DNA from 2 places in the Alteromonas lipotrueae genome. Region 2 is predicted to be linked to the other one. Evidence: predicted binding sites of a transcription regulator. Region 2 holds the regulator's gene; the other holds the start of a gene.
The links. Region 2 encodes FliA, which starts transcription of late flagellar genes. Its sites were predicted from a motif close to CTAAAGNTNNNNNNNNNNNNGCCGATA; they were not measured.
Positions count from the first base shown of each region.

Region 1 (7,803 bases), on a different contig from region 2:
TTATTACACTGGCGCACTACTATTAGCAGGATTTTTAGTGCTATTAGATAGGCATGTTTCTTATGAAAGCATTTTTATAGGCATTATGCTTGGGCAAGCTATTTATATGTTTACTTTTATGCCTGTAGATTCATTGGTTGGTATTGCTTTGGTTATTATGGCCTTCAAGAGCTTGTTGTCTTGTGTAGGTCTATTGTTAAAGTCAGCAATTATTGACATTCTGTATTTGATTAAAGGGAATACCTAACATCCTGTTATATATGATTTCCCCTTACCTACTCGCTGTTTTAAAGATAAACGTAATCGCCTGTCGAAGTTTGTATTTCCAAGGATTACTAGGCACTTCACACGGCGGAAAATTTGCTATTACAAAGCTAAGAAGGTGCCAGTAACTATTGTGTTTCTATACTGGCTCCCTCTATTAGCATCGCCTACCCTGCTGTTTTAGACGATTGTTGTACGGCGTTATTTAGCTGATTAAGCTCTTTTTCAGTAAGGTTTCGCCATTGGCCTGGCTTTAAGTTACCTAGCTCTAGATGCATAATGCGCGTGCGTTTCAACTTGGTAACTTCATAACCGAGGAACTCGCACATGCGACGGATTTGTCGGTTTAAGCCCTGGGTTAGAATTATTGAAAACTGAAACTTACCACGAGCATTTACCTTACACGGTTTAGTTAACGTTCCTAAAATGGGAACGCCTCTTGCCATTTTTTGTACAAAACGCTCACTGATGGGTTGGTTAACCGTAACTTCGTATTCTTTATCATGGGCATTTTCAGCGCGCAGAATTTTATTCACAATATCGCCATCACTGGTCAGAATAATCAGTCCTTCTGATGGCTTATCGAGTCTGCCTACTGGAAAGATTCTCTGTTTGTGCTTGATTGCATCGATGATATTGCCTTTCACATGACGCTCGGTAGTACAGGTAATGCCAATAGGCTTGTTGTATACCAAGTAAATGCGGTCTGATTTATCTTCGGCTACCGCTTTAACAAGCTTTCCATCAACCTTCACTTTATCGCCTTGCGCAACTTTGGTGCCCAGCTCAGGCAGCTTATCGTTAATGGTAACTCGATTTTGCTCAATTAATTTATCAGCTTCACGTCGTGAGCACAGCCCTGTATCACTGATATATTTATTAAGACGTTTTGTTACCTCAGAGCTCATGCTAAAAGTCCTTACCCTTTTTTCTAAACGACAACGTGAGTAAACCGTGCCGGTTGTATTCTCAACTTTATTACCGTTAATTTTACTATAAAAAAAGCGAGCTAAAAGCTCGCTTTTTTAACATTCAGTTAGTATTAATATTCCCACCAACACTCTTGCCACCACTCAAGGAATTCCTCAAAGTCGATATAGCCGTCGTTATTGCTGTCTATTAATTTAAAACCTTCCTGCACATGGCTGGCTTTTGTTTTTGGCGAAATAACGGTTAATAACTCGATAAACTCCGTTAAATCAATTTGACCATTACCATCTTGGTCGAAGAAGGTAAAATCTTTCTTTATTTCTTCAATTTTTTCGTCTGAAAGTTGAGCGGTCACGCGCTTTCCCTTTTTTTAGCAACTACATAGAGGGTGAGTGTAACGCCGTTATTGAGTAGTGTCTATGCCTGATTTTCTCTTGCTTTTAACGCGCGTTCACGTTGCAAACGGGCTTTTTCTTCACGCTTTTGTTCCATGGTGATTCGCGCCTCTGTACCCACGTGTTCTTGCTGTCTCATCTTCGCAAGATTAACTTGTTTTTCACGTTCACGAAAACGAGAAAGTTGATCTTCTGTATGGGTACCAAAACAATGCGGGCAGCTTACGCCAGACTCATACTTCTCACTTTGCATGTCTTCATCTGTAATCGGTAAGCGACAGGCATAACATTGATGATAATCACTTTTTTCAAGGTCGTGATTCACAGCCACACGATTATCAAATACAAAACAATCGCCTTCCCACAATGATTCTTCTTTTGGTACATCTTCTAAATATTGAAGAATACCGCCTTCCAGATGGTATACCTCGTCAAACCCCTGCTCTTTTAAATAGGCCGTAGATTTTTCACAGCGAATACCGCCGGTGCAAAACATGGCTACTTTTTTGTTTTTCTCTGGGCTTAATGTTTTAGCGACATATTCTGGAAACTCGCGAAAAGTCTCCGTTTTTGGATCGATAGCGTGCTTGAAAGTGCCGATTTCGATTTCATAGCCGTTACGGGTATCTATCACGGTGACGTCGGGATCGCTAATTAACGCGTTCCAGTCACTAGGTTTCACGTACGTACCTACGGTTTTACGCGGGTCGATACCTTCAACACCCATGGTGACGATTTCTTTTTTAAGCTTGACCTTGGTGCGATAAAAAGGCTGTTCTTCGTGAAGTGACTCTTTACAAGAGATAGGATTAATTCTCTCGTCGGCGTTAAGATATTGGAGTAACCCATCAATACCTTCTCGCGTGCCTGAAACGGTGCCATTAATGCCTTCGCTGGCAAGTAAAAGCGTACCTTTAATGCCATTAGATTCCATGGCAGTTAATAGTGGTTGACGCATGGCCTCAAAGTTTTCAAGCGCAACGAATTTGTACATCGCGCAAACGATATATTTAGACATAGTAATTTACCTTTGCTAGTTGGAACGTAAAACCAGTGCAAAAATGCGGCGCGCACTATATCAAACCAGTTTTAAAATTTCCAGTTAGGCAGCAAGAAAGGATTCAGACTGCTCAATAATGTCACTAAGCATTGTGTTGTCTTCATCAATAGAGGTGGAATAAGTAGCGGCAATGCGCTTTTGAGTGGCTAACGAACAGTTCGTAATAATATCTTGGCTAATTTTCTTTGCGTCATTGGTTTGTGCAAGAGGTACTGGGTGCATTTCATTGTGAAGACGTACTTCGTCAAACTGAAGTGATGTGGGCTCTTGTAGTGCTACTTGATGCGCTATTGTTTGAGACAATCGATTCATGTGCAACCAGTCTGAGTCACTCGCAAAAAGTGGGGTTTTGCGATAGAAATTAAGTGCTTCTAGCCGTTGCGTAATGTCATTAGTGGCTTCGTTTTCGCTAAGACTTTCTATCGATATCGTGTCGGCAAGCGCACTTTGTTGCATTGCCAAATACAAAGCAAAAAGCGTGGCATTACCCGCTGCTTTTGACAGGGTGCCGTTCCATTCCCATGCCATGCTGGGGTCTATGGATTTTAATTGATTTATATCGTTATCAGACACAAAAATAGGAAGATTTAAAATTCATACCTATGGTGTCGGCAAGATAATGTTTTTCTTAAGCTTATTCTTGCTCTAATCGTTATTTTAAACAATCATGTATAGAACCTCTCAAGTAGTTAAAGTGTCATGGTTATCATTGGATGAAAAATGAACTTTTCGAATAAGCAGGTGCTTATTGTTGAAGATCAACGCCCTTTTCTCTTACTGCTACGTGGATTATTGCAATCCATGGGCGCAAGTGACGTTGTCACCAAATCTTCTGCGGAAAAGGCTTTGTCTCTTTGTAAAAAACAAAAATTTGATATTGTTGTTTGCGATCTTCATTTAGGGGTAGACAAAAAAAACGGTTTCGAGCTTATTGAAGAGCTTAGAATAAAGCGTTTAATTAAGCCCACCACCGTATTTATATTAATTAGCGCTGATAGTGCGCGTCCTATAGTACTTGGCTCTATTGAACGACGCCCTGATGATTATCTTATTAAGCCTTTTTCGCAGGTACAACTTAAAACACGTATTACCCGCGCCTGGCAAAAACGACAATTTTTAGGGACAGTCTTGCAAGAGGTGGCCAATGAAAATATCAACAATGCCATCGATTTGTGTGAAGATCTTATTAGTGCGCCATCGCCCTATAAAGGCACGTGTGAGCAGTTGTTAGTTGAACTGTATTTGCGCCTGGAACAAAACGACAAAGCGTTGGACGTCCTTACGCCCTATTTAGAAGGAAAACCAATAATTTGGGCCAAAGTTGCATTGGCAAAAACCTATCTCGCCTTAGGTAATTACGATAAAGCCATTGGTATTGCCGAGGATATCGTTAAACGCAATCGTTTCAATGCAGAAGCACATGATGTATTGGCTAAAGCCAATGATGCAAAGAACCAAGGTGAAACTGCAATTACTGCGATTAAGCAGGCTATAAAGCTTTCGCCCTTTTCACTTCCTAGGCATTTTAGTGCATGTTCAATTGCCCGTAACCATAACGATTACATTTTAGCCTCTACTTCTAGTTTAGCCATTTGGGATCTATCTAAAAGAACCGTGCATCAAAACAGCCTGCATTGGTGTGGTTTTATTCGAAGCTTGCTTGATGTCGCTGAATATACCGACGACAAACGCACACGAAACCGCTATCAACAAGAGGCTTTACTTGCCCTACAACGAGGTAAGTTTGATGAAAATATATTACGTATAGACGAGGATTTTGATGTCAGTATTTTTGGCAGCATCATTAACGCACGTGTTAATGCTATTGATGGGAAAATGCTGGATGCCAAAAAGAACTTGGCGCAATCACAAGCTGCTATAGACGAAAAGTACACCACGCCACCAATCGCATTTATACCCGATAGCCTTAAAGTCATGTACGACCTTGGTGAATTTGAAGATGCACTGCAACTTCAAGACATTATTAAACAGCAGAATTTAGAATTCGATTCCAACAGTAACTTTTTATTACATTCAGAGTCTGCTAAAGCCCAACAAAATCTTACAAACTATCAGCAGTTTAACCGTGAAGGCATTCAGCTTTACCAACAAGGGCAGTATGAAAAAGCAAAAGACTCCTTTGCCCTTGCACAAGGTTTTTCGCCAGTAAATACCGGTGTAGCCCTTAATCTATTGCAATGCTTATTACAGATATTGAGTAAAAACCAAAAGCCAGACCCTGATTTATTCAGAGAATGCCGACGACTTTATAAACTTATTGATGACATGCCACTAAAGGCCCAACACGAAGAAAAATACACCACGCTTCGCAACGACTTAGACACCTTTATGGGGACAACATAATGACAATAACCCAATCAAAAAACATCTGTGCTCTTGCTAGCCTACTTTCAGCTTTAGCACTCAACGGATGCAGCCAAACACCACCTTGTGAAGACATTGTAGAAGTAAATCGCCAATTGCATGTATGCAAAAGTTTGTCGAAAATTATGAATGACAACCGCTACCCGCAGCAAGCTATGTCAGCGAAAAAACGTTATGAAAGTGAATGCGAGAACTTCAGATACTATCGCGATGATTACGACACTATTTGTAAAGGAGACCAACAAGCCATTGGAAAAAATACGAAAGCGGTGGTTAACAAGGAAAGTTTGCCCCCTAAAGATCACTAAGTAGATGGGTCTTTTTTAATACCCAGCTTTATTATGGAATGCCGTGCCTGCACCTTACAAACACGACTAGGTTTTATTGGCGGTGTGGTTTTGATTTAGCCATGTTACGGTATGGTGTAGCGCTTTGTTCGTAGTATCATCTATTTAATGAGGCGTTATCAAGTAGACGAGAAAAGGATATAAACATGTCGAAACGCGTTGCAGTGCTAACTTCAGGTGGTGATGCACCAGGAATGAATGCTTGTATTCGAGCTATTGTTATAGCCTGTGAGAGACAAGGGTTCACTCTGTTTGGTTATCAGCATGGATATAATGGCTTACTTGAGCAAGAGTACGAAATACTTGCGCCTCAAGCAACGCACAACCTCATACAACAAGGAGGTACCGTGCTGCACAGCGCCCGCTGTGAACCGTTCAAAACCGACGAAGGTGCAAAAACTGCGGCGACTAACCTTACTAAACTAGAGATTGATACCCTAATTGTGATTGGCGGCGACGGGTCTTTTAGAGGCGCTGATCACTTAGCAGATTTTTGGCACGGTCAAATTATTGGTATTCCCGGCACAATAGATAATGATGTTGCTGGCACTGATGCCACCATTGGTTATTACACCGCTATCGATACCGTTGTCTCATCAGTCGATAAAGTGAGAGACACCGCAGACGCTTTTGAACGCATTTTCATTGTAGAAGTGATGGGCAGACACGCCGGCTTTCTTGCATTAAATTCAGCCCTCGCCTCGGCAGCCGACTATGTTATTTTACCAGAAACGTTTAATCAATGTGACTTAGAACTAGACAAAATTACTGAGCAAATTGAGAAGAGAAGACAACGCAAAGGCGCAATTAGTTTTATCATAGTGGTAGCTGAAAATGTCTGGCCTGGTGGACTTAACGATTTGGCCGACAAACTGGTATATAAAACCCAGTCTGAAGTTCGCCCTGTTACGCTAGGACATGTACAGCGAGGGGGGTCACCGGTAAGTCAAGACAGGTTACTTGCTACTAAGTTAGGCACTTATGCGGTGAGTTTAGTGGGCAGTGACACCAATGGTATTATGGTAGGTGAACTCAATGGTACGCCTAGTGAAATTGCCTTAACGGAAACATGGGAGAAAGATAAACCCTTAAATCCTTCGAGCATGGAAACTATGCTTTCTATCATGAATGAACGATATTAAAAACGTTCATTACATGATAATAGGCGGCAAAAAAAGTTACGCATAACCAAATTTAATTTGTTAAATTAGTAAGTTAGCTATATTCCTTTACGCACATAAAAATGCCCGATTTCTCGGGCATTTTTAATCAGCTTTTTTTCACTACCAGCTGAAAGCTAACGCGCTCACGGCTTTTAGCTCTACATTTTCATAGCGGCTTTTACTTTGTCTCTATGACTTCGACTTACTTTTAGTTCGGTGTCATTTTGCAAAATAAGGTGATATTCACCACTAATATGACTTACCAACTTTTTCACGAAACGAATATTGGCGATAGCTGAACGGTGCACTCTAACAAACCATTGAGGGTTAAGCTCTTGCTCAAGCTCCTTCATGGTTTTACGCATAATGTGCATACCATCTAATGCGTGAACACACATATAATCACCCGCGGCATCTATCCACTGTATGTCTTGTACATTCACTCTGGTGACTTCAGAACCATCTTTGATGGCTAAAACATCTGGGTAAGGGTTGGTTTCTACCGGTTCACCATTAGCAAGCTTACGTAAAATTTCTTCACAATCGTCGCCAGTAAGTTCAGCCACTAAATTCACTAAGCGTTTAGACTGCTCATCTTGATGCTGTGTGGCGAAGTATTCTCTCACTTTCACTAAGGCATCTTTAAGGCGTTCGTCATCAGCTGGCTTTAATAAATAATCTAATGCATGTACATCGAATGCTTTAATCGCATAACTGTCATAAGCGGTGACAAACACGACCATTGGAATAGGCTGATTGAGCTCTCGCAGCTTATGAATAACCTGAAAACCATTTAGCCCAGGCATTTGAATATCAAGAAATACTAAATCAGGCCGAAGTTGTGAAATGCTACTTACCGCTTCTAGCCCATTTTGACACTCACCAAGTACCTGAATGTCGTCATGACGTTCTAGCCTAGCGCGAAGTCCACGGCGGGCGAGTGGTTCATCGTCTACCACTAAGGTTTTAATTACTTGCTTTGTCATGCGCATACATCCTTTACTTCATAGGGAATACGAATTCGAACCCGTACGCCCGACGGCTGATTATCTTCAATAGAAAATGCGAAATTGCGTTGATACAGTGAATGCAATCTCTCTTTAATATTTGCCAGTCCAACACCATTTTCACGGCTTAACTGACCATCTATAATGTCGGCACCGGGCCCATTATCAGCCACATCCATTAGCAAATCGTTTCCAAACGCTCGGGCTGTTATAGCAATTTGACCGCCGTTCTCCATTTTAGAGATGGCGTGC
Region 1 is NZ_JAESDJ010000004.1:230,168-237,970, forward strand. It holds gene KYS23_RS07950 (hypothetical protein) at 1-247, shown strand, start outside; gene rluF (23S rRNA pseudouridine(2604) synthase RluF) at 432-1,172, opposite strand; gene KYS23_RS07960 (EF-hand domain-containing protein) at 1,307-1,549, opposite strand; gene trhO (oxygen-dependent tRNA uridine(34) hydroxylase TrhO) at 1,612-2,607, opposite strand; gene KYS23_RS07970 (VC2046/SO_2500 family protein) at 2,692-3,177, opposite strand; gene KYS23_RS07975 (response regulator) at 3,370-5,013, shown strand; gene KYS23_RS07980 (hypothetical protein) at 5,013-5,342, shown strand; gene KYS23_RS07985 (ATP-dependent 6-phosphofructokinase) at 5,528-6,523, shown strand; gene KYS23_RS07990 (LytR/AlgR family response regulator transcription factor) at 6,703-7,530, opposite strand; gene KYS23_RS07995 (sensor histidine kinase) at 7,527-7,803, opposite strand, start outside.
Region 1: KYS23_RS07970 (VC2046/SO_2500 family protein) is a predicted target of FliA. The motif match lies at 3,256-3,282, and genes of this name have one in related genera.

Region 2 (7,803 bases):
CGTAGTCAGGTGCGCCGGGTACAGGTGCAATTTCAGTGTAACGTAATACTTCTTGCACTTGCATTACGTTAATACCGTATGTTTCTTCACCTAAGCGGTATGTCACCCATTGAAGGACTTCATCATTACTATCGGTGGTATTACTGTTCGTTCTTTCGTCGCTCATGAACCTGGCTCCCAATACTCGGCGTCTGGTCGTTACTGCCTAAGCCTTTGTTAAGCATAGATATTAATTCGTTAACGTCAATTAACGCGCACATTTTCTCTTTAACCATCCCTGCTAACCAGGGACGCTTACCGGTAGACTCACGCCATTTGACGTCAGCTTTTGCCAAGGTGACCGTGTTGACCAGTTTCTCGCTGGCCAATCCCCACGAACTATCCCCTAACATAATAAGATATCGGTAGTTCAATGACTCTGCGAGACGCTCATCATACTTTTCTGGCATGACCCACCTTGCAGAATCTACAACGCTAAGCTTTTCTTCGCGATGTATCATCACCCCCATAAACCAATCTGGTTTCCCAAATAAAGGGCCTATCTTTTCAATTTGATGTATACCACCTAGGGTGGTTAATGGCACCGCTAACGTTAGCCCTGCCACTTCAAAAAATAATGCCTGAAAATTATTTTCAAGGCTGTCGACCAACAATTCTTTTTCTTCTGATTGCCCCTCTTCTGAGGAGGCATTGACTGACTCTGCAGTCTCATTATCTATTTCATTGTAGTCGCTTTTTTCGTATTGCGTAGTTTCTTCGACATCTTTGCCTGTGCTAGATGACACTGCTTCTATGATGGCTTCTTCAACCACTATTTGTTCAGTGGTAGGTGCTTCATCAATCGTTGCCTCTTCGGCTAACGTTTGCACTGCCTGCTCAAGCAATTTTGCCGTTCGCGCAGTAACGTCTGCCGGATCATCTGGCTCTTTTAATAGGCTATCGAGATAAGCCTCTACAACGTCTTCCCGTGCAAAAGGTCCTTGATTGCTCATCTAACTTTACTTCTCCAAAACCTCAAGTAACTTGCTGTAAGCCGTTACCCCTCGGGTTTTCGGGTATGCTGCGGAAATTGGCAACTGTACTAAACTCGCATCTCTAAAATGCGTATCTACGGGAATTACACCTTGCCAAACCCGCTCTCCATAATCGCTCATTAAACGCTTTCTTGATTCAAGTGCTGCGTTAGTGCGTTTGTCGAACATAGTAGGAATAATTACAGTGTCAAAAGACTTTTGCAGAGAGCGCCCCATTATTTCCATGGTGCGTATCATTCTATCTAAGCCTTTCAGCGCCAAATACTCTGTTTGTGTCGGCACTATCACTTTGTTACATGCTGCCAATGCGTTGACCATAAGTACACCAAGTACTGGCGGGCAATCAATAATGACGACATCAAATTCATTCTCTACTTTGGCCAGCGCTTTTTTCAGCACTAAGCCCATTCCTTGCTCGCTTCCCATTGTTCTGTCTAATGTGGCTAATGCCATGGTAGCGGGCAAAACGTACAAATTATCTAGCTTAGTTGGACACAAACAGTCCATGACCATATCGGCAGTGATGTCAGAAGACTTAATAAAAATGTCGTAGACAGATTGACTCAGCAACTCTGCATCTATGCCGAAATAATAACTCAATGAGGCGTGGGGATCGGTATCAACCATCAATACTCGCTTCCCGCGCTGAGCTAACAAACCACCTAAGGTTACTGTCGTTGTTGTTTTACCAACTCCGCCTTTCTGGTTTGCAACTGTCCACACCTTCATCGTTTTAATTCCCAGCTTATATTTACTTGGGTTGTTGTTCATTCAAAGACAGCACTAACGCTGCATTTGAGCTATCTCATTTCGGTTAGAATACAGCTGCTCATGTCATCTATATCTATACTATTAACCGATATGTTTGCAGCAGCTACCGCTTGAGGCATGCCATAAACAACACATGAATCCTGATCTTGAGCCCAAATGGTAGCGCCGTTATCTTTCATCGAACGGCAGCCTTCTCGTCCATCAGCGCCCATGCCAGTTAAAATAATACCCAATAAATCGCCACCATAAGCTTTGGCTAGCGAACCGAAGGTTAAATCAACACTCGGCTTATAATTGATTTTATCAGACGGGTTAGCGTCGGTAATTACTACTTTCTTATGAGAGCCGGAACCCTCTATCAACATTTGTTTGCCACCGGGGGCTAAATAAGCACACCCTGGTTTTAATATGTCGCCATGTTCAGCTTCTTTAACCCTAATGTCGCAATGAGAATTAAGCCGCTGTGCAAATGCGTTAGTAAAGGTACCGGGCATATGTTGTACCAGTACAATTGGATAAGGAAAGTCTGATGGCAGTGATACCAATATCTTCTGCAATGCCACTGGACCACCCGTAGATGCACCAATTGCTAAACACTTATACCTTTTACCAGAAGCCTTAATCGAGGAAACTGTGGGCTGCCTCGTGGCATCTTTCCTTCCGCTAAGTAGACTAGAACTTTTGAAAAACGCTTGTTTTGGCGCGTTATCAGGGAACTTTCTACTTTCAATACGCTTTAATACAGGGCGTTTTATGCCGACACCACGCCGTGCAATCAATCTCACTTTTGTACAGAGCAGTCGTGCTGCATCTTTACGGTCTTGGGCGATATCTTCGAATTTCTTTGGCAGAAAATCTAATGCACCGGCTTCTAACGCATCTAGCGTTGCTTGCGCACCATGGTGCGTAAGAGACGAAAACATCAAAATAGGCACCGGCCGTTTTTCCATAATGGCTTTTACCGCCGAAATACCATCCATTATCGGCATTTCCACATCCATTGTAACTACATCAGGTAGCAGTGTATCTATTTTGTCTAGAGCATCTTGCCCGTTACGAGCTTCACCAATAACTTCAAGTTCTCTATCATCGTCGAGAATTTCACGAACTCGACGACGATAAAAAGTAGAATCGTCCACGACCAGGACTTTAAAGACCATGGATGTTAATTTCCTATCTGTTACGCCGTATTACTTTAAAGGCTTTCGAGCATAACGCTTCAGTAAGCTAGGGACATCTAAGATGAGTGCAATTCCACCGTCAGATGTAATAGTTGCTCCCGCCATACCAGGCGTTCCCTGTAATAAGGCATCTAATGGTTTTATAACCACTTCTTCTTGGCCTATTAGCGCATCAACAACAAATCCAACTTGCTGGGTGCCTATTTGAACCACGACGACGTGACCTTTTTCTTTGCTTATATTTTTAGGTCCGCGGATCAACCATTCTCCGAGGAAGAACAGTGGTATCGCTTTAGAACGAACTATCATGGTTAATTGGCCATCAACCGTATTGGTTTTCTTGATGTCCATATTGATAATTTCGTTGACCGCTCCTAACGGTAACGCAAATGTTTGTTTGCCAACCACAATCATTAGGGTAGGTAATATCGCAAGCGTTAGTGGAACTTTAATATCGAGTCGAGTACCTTTTCCAAGCTGGGAATCAATATTAATAGTACCGTTAAGCTGGTTAATTTTTGTTTTAACCACATCCATGCCTACACCACGACCCGAGATATCACTTATCTCAGTTTTGGTTGAGAACCCTGGTGCAAAAATAAGGTTGAACGCTTCAACATCAGACATACGCGCAGCCGCATCGGCGTCTAAAACACCTCGGCTTATAGCAATCTCTTTTAGTTTTTCTGCATCCATTCCCTTACCGTCATCTTCGATGGTAAGTAGGATATGGTCACCCTCTTGAGAAGCCGATAGTCTCACGGTTCCCATTCGAGTTTTACCTGTAGCCACACGATCATCTGGCATTTCAATACCGTGATCTACCGAATTTCTCACTAAGTGAACCAGTGGGTCGGCAAGTGCTTCTACCAGATTTTTATCTAAATCTGTCTCTTCACCTTCTAATTCTAAGGTGATTTCTTTTTTCAAAGTACGTGCTAAGTCTCGAACAACGCGAGGGAAGCGGCCAAACACTTTCTTAATTGGCTGCATACGGGTTTTCATAACCGCACCCTGCAAATCGCCCGTTACCACATCTAGGTTAGCAATTGCCTTCGACATACTTTCGTCGGCATTGGTTATTCCTAAACTCAGCAAACGATTTCGTACTAATACTAACTCGCCAACCATATTCATAATTTGGTCTAGGCGTTTGGTATCAACACGTACTGTGGTTTCTGCTTGAGGAGGAGCAGGCGTTGCTTTTTTATCGTCTTTTTTAGTAGCGGGTTTAGCCGGCTCTGCCGTCTTCTTAGCTGCTGGACTAGGTGCGGGTGCTTTCCCGGCAGGCGTTGATTTAGCAGGCGTACTAGCGGCAGATTGTTCTGCTTTAGCCTTCTGAATCGCTTCCGTCGCTTTTTTATCTACAGGCGGTGTATTTGCTTCAGGCTCAGTCCCTTGAGCCGTAGGCCCTTGCCCTGAGCCATGTAATTGGTCAAGTAGTGCTTCAAACTCATCATCGGTAATTTCTTCACCACTAGGTGCTGCCGCTTTCGGTGCAGCCGCAGGCGCTGGTTCTTCTTCTTTGAATTTACCTTTGCCGTGGAGTTCGTCTAACAGTGCTTCAAATTCATCGTCGGTAATATCATCACCTGAACCACCGGCTGCCGGTGCAGCCGCTTTTGGTTCTGCCTTAGGCGCAGGTTTGCCCGGCGCACTCGAACCATGAAGTTCATCAAGCAAGGCTTCAAATTCATCTTCAGAAATTTCGTCAATGCCGCCATCGCCACTATCAGCAGGCCCTTCAGATACGGGCGCTTCTTCCAACGCGAACTCTTCCTCGGCAACAGGAGTTTCAACCGCGTCACTGCTGTCACCAAAGATATTTTCGTCTGGGGTTTCTGGGGTGCTTAACTTATGTAGCAAATCAACAAGTTTTGCGTCTGCAGGCACTAGGGGTTCTTGCGCTTTAACACGCTCAAACATCTCTACGACTACATCGGTGGCCTGAAGAATGGTGTCCATTAATTCAGGCGTAAGAGTACGTTGTCCGTTTCGCATTACATCGAAAACGTTTTCTGCACCGTGGCAAATTTCAACTAATTCGGTAAGCGACAAAAAGCCGGCGCCACCTTTTACGGTATGGTAACCACGAAAGATAGCATTAAGTAAATCTGCATCTTCAGGATTATTTTCCAGATCAACGAGCTGTTCTTGTAATTGTTCAAGGATCTCCCCAGCTTCAACTAGAAAGTCCTGTAATATATCCTCGTCAACATCAAACGCCATGCGCCCGCTCCCCTAAAAACCTAAGCTAGACAAAAGATCATCTACGTCATCTTGGCCAGATACAACATCATCGCGTTGGTCTGCATCAATAATTGGACCTTCGGCTTCGACACTATCGATCTTGTTAACTTTTTCGACTTTCGCTTCAGATGGCTTGCCTAGTTCCGCCTGTTCGGGTTCACCGAACATCGTAAGCATATTAACTAAGCTATCTTCCACTTCTTTTACGAGTTCAATCACTCTGCGAATAACTTGACCGGTAAGATCTTGGTAACCTTGTGCCATTAACACTTCGGTAAGCAATGATGTAAGCTTAGCCGATTGTTTCGATCCGTCTTCTAGCAATTCGTCTAAATCTGCACATAAAACTTTGAATTCACCCAACTCAAGTTGACGATTCATCAGTTTTTTCCACTCCGGCATGATTTTCTCGATGCGGGTAGAGAGCACTTCAGCAATTGGCATACTCTCTTCAACTGCATCCATGGTGGTATTGGCAGCTTTTTCCGTTTCTTCGATAACGTACATGAGTCGCGTTTGCGCATCAGGAATGTCATCAACGGTTAAATTTTTAATACGTTCATCGATTTGGAAGTTATTTAACGAGTCATGAAGTTGACGCGTTAATTTACCAACTTCAGCAAAGAGCTCAATGGACTCTTTCATCGAAACAGCTTCTAAGACAGCGTTCGCTGATGCGTTATCGCCCTCTTCAAGATACGCTACCAATTTTTTGGCTTCTTCGAGCGTTATAGAGACACTTTCATTTGTCGACATCCAGTAAACCTCATTTCTCTGGTGAGCGTCTGGATCAACCTAAACGTTCGAAGATTTTATCTAATTTTTCTTTCAACGTAGCGGCAGTGAAAGGTTTAACAACATAACCATTCACACCAGCTTGCGCTGCGGCAACGATTTGTTCTTTCTTCGCTTCTGCTGTCACCATAAGAACCGGTAGGTGTTTCAACTTATCATCTGCACGTATAGCGCGTAATAAATCGATACCTTGCATACCTGGCATATTCCAATCTGTTACAACAAAGTCAAAATCACCTTGTTGTAGCATAGGTAGCGCGGTGTTACCGTCGTCCGCTTCCTGGATATTGGCAAAACCCAAATCTTTTAGCAGGTTCTTTATGATACGTCTCATGGTAGAAAAATCGTCAACCACGAGAATTTTCATACTTTTATCCAAAATAGCCTCCAATGAGGGGTTAATTGTTATTAATTTCTATTCTTCGTCAACTTGCCACGATTTCATTCGTGATTTGAGTTTTAACATGGCCTGACTATGAATTTGGCTCACTCGCGATTCACTAACATCAAGAACTTCGCCAATTTCTCTAAGGTTCAGTTCTTCATCATAGTATAAAGAAAGTACAATCGCTTCCCGTTCGGGTAATGTAGTAATAGCATGTGCTAGCGCTTTTTGGAAAGCCCCTTGCATCAAATCTTCTAACGGCGCGTCGCTACCTCGGTTTTTTTCTGTAGAAATAACATCTTCAGAAACCCCTAAATCTTCGATCCCCACCAATTTACCGGCATTCACTTCGTTAAGCATTTGATGATAATCTTGCATGCTTACATTCATTTTAGCTGCAATATCAACATCTCGCGCGTCACGACCAGTTTCACCTTCAACTTGAGAGATTGCTTCGGTAATGGCTCGTCCGTTTTTGTGCACGGAACGAGGTGTCCAATCACCTTTTCTGATTTCATCAAGCATCGCGCCACGAATACGTATACCCGCAAAGGTTTCGAAGCTTGCGCCTTTGGAACCGTCAAAATTTCGTGCAGCTTCTAGCAGTCCAATCATACCGGATTGGATTAAATCGTCGACAAGTACACTGGCTGGCAGTCTCGCCATTAAGTGGTGTGCTATTCGCTTCACCAGCGAAGCGTGACGCTCAACTAACTGTGACTTGTCCGTTTGCTGTTGATAAGCGGCTGCTTTGCTATTCAACGCTGACTTCCTACTGCTTTATCTGCTATTAGTTGTTCAATAAAAAACTCTAAGTGACCTCCTGGTTGCGCAGGAATAGGCCAAGATGCTGCTTTGGCTGCTAGCTGGCTAATCGCCACTGCCGCAGGAGAACTTGGATAAGCATCTACAATTGACGTTTGCTTACGTACCGCTCGTCGTATGTTCTCGTCAAAAGGAACCGTTGCCACCAATTCTAGCGCAACATCCAAAAATCGCCCTGTTACTTTCGATAGTTTGCTGAAGAGTTCCTGCCCTTCTCTAACATCGCGGACCATATTGGCGACCACTTTGAAGCGAAAGACACCGTGCTCTCTGTTAAGAATTTTAATTAACGCATAGGCATCGGTGAGTGAAGTAGGCTCATCGCACACTACCACCATAATATCTTGAGAGGCTTTGGAGAAACTTAGCACCATATCGGAGATACCTGCTGCGGTATCGACGATAAGCACATCAATGGGCGAACGCAATTCGCTGAAAGCTCTAATAAGCCCTGCATGCTGCGTTGGTGATAGCTCTGCCATTGATTGAGAACCTGATGTGGCTGGTGCTATTTTTATACCGTGAGGGCCCGTAACGAGAACATCGTCCAAGGTACACTCAC
Region 2 is NZ_JAESDJ010000001.1:548,491-556,293, reverse strand. It holds gene KYS23_RS02360 (chemotaxis protein CheW) at 1-166, opposite strand, end outside; gene KYS23_RS02355 (chemotaxis protein CheW) at 141-992, opposite strand; gene KYS23_RS02350 (ParA family protein) at 999-1,763, opposite strand; gene KYS23_RS02345 (protein-glutamate methylesterase/protein-glutamine glutaminase) at 1,835-2,965, opposite strand; gene KYS23_RS02340 (chemotaxis protein CheA) at 2,996-5,215, opposite strand; gene KYS23_RS02335 (protein phosphatase CheZ) at 5,228-5,992, opposite strand; gene cheY (chemotaxis response regulator CheY) at 6,027-6,410, opposite strand; gene KYS23_RS02325 (RNA polymerase sigma factor FliA) at 6,447-7,178, opposite strand; gene KYS23_RS02320 (MinD/ParA family protein) at 7,175-7,803, opposite strand, start outside.